One region of the Parapusillimonas sp. JC17 genome, then DNA from elsewhere that is predicted to be linked to it. Evidence: predicted binding sites of a transcription regulator. Region 1 holds the regulator's gene; the other holds the start of a gene.

Region 1 (3,203 bases):
ATTAAGGGGTCATACCCCGTATGGGGTCTGACCCCCGGGTTCATGCTATTAGGGGGTCAGACCCCGCACGGGGTCTGACCCCAAGTTCACCAGCCGCCGAGATGCCGGCGTATCAATCGCGCAAAGGCCTGGGACCATGCCGCATCATCATTCAGGCAGGGCAGATAGCGCAACTGCTCGCCGCCCTCTTCCAGAAATGCATCCCGGCATTCGACACTGATTTCCTCCAGGGTTTCCAGGCAATCGGCCAGAAAGCCCGGACACATGACGTCCACACGCTTGACTCCCTGGCGCGCCCATTCCCGCAAGGTGGGCTCGGTGTAGGGTTCCAGCCACTTGGCCGCGCCGAAACGGCTCTGGAAAGCGGCATGAACCAGCTCGCCATCGGCGCCCAGCCGCCGCTTGAGCAAGGAGACGGTCTCCATGCAGTCCCGATAGTAAGGGTCGCCCTGTTCGATGGAAAACCGGGGCAGGCCGTGGAAACTGAGCAGCAGGCGCTCGGGTCGGCCTTCTCGACTCCAGTGTTCCTGGATCTGCCGCGCAAGCGCGGCGATGTAGCCCGCATCGTCGTGATAGCGCTTTACGAACCGCAGTTCGGGCTGGTCGCGCAGCCGCGCGGCATGCCGCGCGACATGATCCACGGCGGTGGCGGTCGTGCTGGCGGCATACTGGGGATACATTGGAACGGTCAGTATGCGCTCGCATCCTTCCGCCCTGAGCTCATCGAGCGCCCGCGCAATCGACGGATTGCCGTAGCGCATGCCCAGCTTCACCCTGGTGTCCAACCCCTGCCCGGCCAGTTCGCGCTGTACGGCACTAGCCTGCGCCTGGCTCCATACCAGCAGCGGAGACCCGTCCTGCAGCCAGATGTCGCGATACCTTGGCGCCAACGCCCGCGGCCGCCTTGGAAGAATGAATAGCCGGAGAATGACCTGCCAGATCCACGCGGGTATCTCTATGACGCGCGGATCGGAAAGGAATTCCGCCAGGTACCGGCGTATGTCGCGCGGCGTCGGGGTGTCCGGCGTGCCCAGATTGACCAACAGGACCCCAACAGGGCCGGGCGGCCGCGGCGGCGGATCGGCGCTGAAAGCATGGGGATCGGATGGTTCCGGCAAATAAGGTGAAGCGAATTTCATTCTTAGGATTGATTGTGGCTCAGGGCGTTGGACAGCAGGCGCGCCGTGATGTCAACGATCGGGATCACGCGCTCGTAAGCCATGCGCGACGGCCCGATGACTCCGAGCGTACCGACCACCTTCCCATCGACGCCATAGGGCGCGGTAACGACCGAGACATCTTCCATGGGGACCAGGTTCGAGTCGCCGCCGATGTAGATCTGGACGCCCTGGGCTCGGCTGGAGACATCCAGCAGCTGAAGCAGGTCGGTTTTCTTTTCGAACAGCGAAAACAGGCGGCGCAGGCGTTCCATGTCGGACGTGATCTCGAAGACATCGAGCAGTTTGCTTTCGCCGGAAATGACCACGGATTCGTCGATGTCGGCCGTTGCGCTGCCCGCCTCCACCGCCGCTTGCATGAGACGCGAGATATCGGCCTGCAGGGAAGAGAGCTCTTCGGCCAGGGCCACGCGGACCTTTTCGAACGACATGCCGGCGAAGTGCTGGTTGAAGAAATTGCTGGCCTCGTGGAGCTCCGGCTCGGTGTAGTCACGCTTAACGAAGAGAATGCGATTCTGGACATCGCCGTCGGGCGTCACGATGATGAGCAGCACGCGCTTGTCGGACAGCCGGATGAATTCGATCTGGCGAAATACCTGTGCGCGCTTGGGTGCGAGCACCACGCCGGCGAACTGCGACAGGTTGGACAGCAGCGTGGCAGCGGCGGACACGGCACGCGTGGGTTCGGCCGCGGGCAGCATCTGGCGGATCTGGGTGGGCGGCAGGACCTCGAAACGCTGCACGGCCAGCAGCCTGTCGACGAACATGCGATACCCCTTGGGCGTGGGAATGCGCCCGGCCGACGTATGGGGGCTATGGATCATGCCCATGTCTTCCAGGTCGGCCATGACATTGCGTATGGTAGCCGGCGACAGATCGAACATTTTCGAAAGGGTGCGCGACCCCACCGGCTGGCCATCGGCGATGTATCGTTCTATGAGCGCCTTCAGCAGCGCATTGGCTCGGTCATCCATGACTCTATTCTAGGCAATTGGAGCAATATTGGCTCGATACTGGTTGTTGCACCCGCATCCATGAGGCCGCGGTGCCCATATAATCGTTGAGTCTCTATTATTTCACCAATCGTTGTTTCGTCAATTCACAAGGTATTCGCCTCATGCACTTCAAAACCGTGGCAATCATTGGCAGATACCAGGACACCGGCCTGGACGCCCCGCTGCGCACGCTGGCGGAAGCGCTCGAAGGGGCCGGCTGTAAGGTGTTGATCGAGGCCGACACCGCCCGCAACACGGGCCTGACCGAACACGCCATCGCCTCGTATGCCGATATCGGCGAGCAGGCGGATCTGGCGATCGTCATGGGCGGCGACGGCACCATGCTGGGCGCCGCTCGGCAACTGGCGCACAGCAAGGTGTCGCTCATCGGCATCAACCATGGCCGGCTGGGGTTCATTACCGACATCCCGCTGCACAGCGCGAACGATGCGCTCGCAAGCGTCATACAGGGAAACTACGAAGCCGAAGACCGCGTCATGCTGGAAGGCCGGGTCGTGCGCGCCGGCCAGACCCTGTTTTCCGGCATCGCCCTGAACGACGTCGTCCTGAACCGCGCCGGGCGCGGCGGCATGATAGACGTGCGCGTCGAATTCGACGGCACCTTCATGTACAACCAGCGCGCCGACGGGCTCATCGTCGCCACGCCTACGGGATCCACCGCCTACTCGCTTTCCGCCAACGGCCCCATCGTGCACTCGCAATTGAACGCCATGCTGCTGGTACCGGTTGCCCCGCAAACGCTTTCAAACCGCCCCATCGTCCTGCCGGATTCCGGCACGCTCAGCATGACCATCACCGCCCTGGGCCGCGTGGAGTCCGGCGCCAGCGTGCACTTCGATATGCAAACCTGGTCCGACTGCCAGCCCGGCGACCTCGTCGAAGTACGGCGCGCGCAACACACCGTACGCTTCATTCACCCAACCGGCTACAGCTTTTTTTCGACGTTGCGACGCAAGCTGTACTGGAACCACATGCCCCAACCTTCGGACGAGGCCGAATAAACCATGCT
Region 2 (3,203 bases), 1.2 Mb from region 1:
GAGGCGGCCAAGGTGGCGGCGGCCGTGGCTTCGGAGGCGCTGGCTTCGAAGTGAACGCCCAGTTCTTCCATGATGTCCTGGGCATCGGCCAGAACATCCATGAGGTGGGAAATGGGCGAGCCCTGATAACCCGCCACATATCCGACGCCCGATTGCAGCAGCCCCTTGGTGACGGCCAGTATCCCTTCGCCGCGGAATTCCTGCCCGGCGCCGATGCGCAGTTGCTGCACCTCTTTCTTGAATGAGCGTTCTGCCATTTTCTTGTCTCCCGCCAAATACTTTAAGCTTCAAGTTGAGGCTGGTCAATATAAATATGAAAATTCATATAAAAGAGAAATTTAAGTGATATAACAGATGCTTGGGTATGAGTAATTACCATTATCCACACGGTCGGAACGATCTGCTCTTGGGTTTTCGGCTACTATTTCCGCTTACCTATATGACCAACAGGCGTTCTTCCATGTCGGTGGATTCTCCACGTTTCGTGCATCGTTATCTGGCTTCGGTGCTGGCTCAGGCGAGCCACCGGATTTCCGCCGAGTTTCATGTCGAGGTCCGGAAGGCGGGCCTGACGGTTACCGAGTGGCGGGTGCTGGCCAGCCTGATCGGGGGCGAAGGCGAAACCGTCGGGGTACTGGCGCAACTTGCGGTCACCAAGCAGCCCACGATCAGCAAGGTGCTGCCGGGTCTCGAGGCGCAAGGCTATATTCGCCTGCAAACCGCGCGCTCCGACCGGCGGCAGACGGTGGTCAGCATCACCCCCAAAGGGGAAAAGCTCATCGGCGGACTGTGCGACAAAGCCATGGCGCACCAGCAGAAGGTCCTGGCCGCCCTGGAAGCCGACCATGCGGATCGGCTGGTGGAAATGCTGCGCGCCATTGTCGGGGTCGGACCCCATACGGGGTCCGACCCCTGAGTTTTTGGGGTCAGACCCCGTATGGGGTCTGACCTCATTCAGGGATTCGACACTTGAGTTTTTGGGGCCAGACCCCGTATGGGGTCTGACCCCCTTCCCGGGCATACGGTTTGCCGGCCAATTACCAAGACCTTATCGAAGAGAGGTACGTGCATGGCGATGACACAGCAGTACGAAAGCAAAGAGCCCTTGCGGGAAGTCGTGGACGCCACGGCGGGACCGCTGGTGCTGGAATTTGGAACCTCCTGGTGTGGATATTGCCAGGCCGCTCAGCCACTGATCGAGCGCGCCTTCGCGCAACACCCCGGCGTCGGGCATCTGAAGGTGGAGGACGGCAGCGGCCGCCCCTTGGGGCGGTCCTTCCGCGTCAAACTTTGGCCTACCCTGGTGTTTCTCAAAGACGGGCAAGAGGTTTCCCGGCTGGTGCGGCCCGGCAAGGCGGAGGATATCGAGGCCGCGCTGGCGGCGATCGTTTAAGGGGTCAGACCCCGTACGGGGTCTGACCCCAACGCGAAGATCATCGGGGTCGGACCCCGAATGGGGTCTGACCCCAGCGCGGTGGCTGTCGGGGTAAGACCTCGAACGGAGTCTGACCCCTTAACCTCTTGAGAAATCAAGAACTTTCCAGGTCTTTTCCGGTCCAAAAAGTATCCGTCCCTCAAGGGCTCAGCTAAAAAATTTCCATTAGCACTCGCCTTCATAGAGTGCTAATATTGAACAAGGTAGTTTTATCGATAGGATCACCAATCCGATGACACAAAGCTCAAATTCACTGACTTTGGCCAACAACCAGTTGGCGTTGGCCATTTCCAATCCTGGCGCCCTGGGCACCATCGAGGCCTACATCAGTGCTGTAAATCGCCTGCCCATGCTGACGCAAGAGCAGGAAACCGCGTTGGGCAAGCGTTTGCGCGATGAATCCGATCTCGACGCCGCAAGGCAACTCATTACTTCCCACCTTCGTCTGGTGGTATCCATTTCCAGGCAGTATCTGGGGTATGGGCTCGCGCATGCCGATCTCATCCAGGAAGGCAATGTCGGTCTCATGAAGGCCGTCAAGCGTTTCGATCCCGACCGCGGCGTGCGGCTGGTTTCGTTTGCCGTGCACTGGATCAAGGCCGAAATTCACGAGTACATCGTCCGGAACTGGCGCTTGGTCAAAGTAGCGACGACCAAGGCGCAGCGCAAGCTGTTCTTCAATCTGCGCCGCATGCGTCCCGACGGCCAAACGCTCGATACCGAACAGGTCAACACCATTGCGCGCGAATTGAACGTGCGACCCGAGGACGTCAGCGAAATGGAAGTTCGCCTGTCCGGGCGGGAAATGGCTCTGGAGAACTCGTCTGAAGAGGACGACAACGGCTTTGCCCCGATCTCTTACCTGTCCGACGAGGGACAGCAAGAACCCTCGCAGGTGCTGGAACGCCGTGCGTACGACACGCTGCAAGGCGAAGGTCTGGCCGAGGCTCTCGAAAGCCTGGACGATCGTTCGCGCCGCATCGTTCAGGCCCGCTGGCTGCAAGACGACGGCGGTGCCACGCTGCACGAGTTGGCAGGCGAGTTCGGTGTGTCCGCCGAAAGAGTCCGCCAGATCGAAGCCGCCGCGTTCAAGAAGCTGCGCTTGGCCTTGACCCACTGATTGCTGAAATAAAGAGTTTCAACTTTATTGGGCAGGAACAGAACTTATTCGTATTATGCGTGACTAAACTGCATGATCGACGCCTTTGCCCAGTGATGCGAAGCCCGTTGATCCCATCCGCTTCGGCTTCTCCTCTTCCCCTCCCTTTTGAAGCGGATGCTTATGGGACACCAAAAGGTGTCCCATTTTTTATTCAAAAAGCGTTATCCTGAAAAACCTGTAGCTCTGGCGGATAGCGATCCATGCAAATCGGGCATGTCGTTTTCGGGCTGGCCGGCTTGCTGGCCCTGGTTTCTTTCATGCCTCCCATAGCGGGCCGTTTGCGCCTGCCCCATTCGGTCTTGCTGGCCATTGTCGGCTTCCTTCTTGGTCTGGTGATCCACGTCCATAGTTGGGCGCCGCTGGTGATGTCCGACTTTCTCGATTCATTGCAGCATTTCGAGATATCCTCCGAAGCTTTCCTTTTCATCTTCCTGCCCGTCCTGCTCTTCGAGACGGCGCTGTCCCTTAATGTGCGCCGGCTGCTCGACGACATCGGGCCGATACTGATGATGGCCATTGTGGCGGTGATCGTCTGCACGCTGATCGTGGGTTTCTCCCTCGAAGCGGCATCCGGCTACAGCTTGGCGGTCTGCCTGATGCTGGGCG

The links. Region 1 encodes HrcA, which represses chaperone genes, less so after heat shock. Its sites were predicted from a motif close to TTAGCACTCNNNNNNNNNGAGTGCTAA; they were not measured.
Region 2: a site for HrcA is predicted at 1,601-1,627, ahead of rpoH (RNA polymerase sigma factor RpoH). Genes of this name have one in related genera too.

Annotation. Positions count from the first base shown of each region.
Region 1 covers NZ_CP197474.1:3,330,518-3,333,720, forward strand. The annotation lists gene hemH (ferrochelatase) at 87-1,139, opposite strand; gene hrcA (heat-inducible transcriptional repressor HrcA) at 1,142-2,152, opposite strand; gene ACSBPU_RS16070 (NAD kinase) at 2,296-3,195, shown strand; gene recN (DNA repair protein RecN) at 3,199-3,203, shown strand, end outside.
Region 2 covers NZ_CP197474.1:4,569,962-4,573,164, reverse strand. The annotation lists gene ACSBPU_RS21900 (thiamine pyrophosphate-dependent enzyme) at 1-257, opposite strand, end outside; gene ACSBPU_RS21895 (MarR family winged helix-turn-helix transcriptional regulator) at 461-916, shown strand; gene ACSBPU_RS21890 (thioredoxin family protein) at 1,070-1,393, shown strand; gene rpoH (RNA polymerase sigma factor RpoH) at 1,668-2,555, shown strand; gene ACSBPU_RS21880 (cation:proton antiporter) at 2,798-3,203, shown strand, end outside.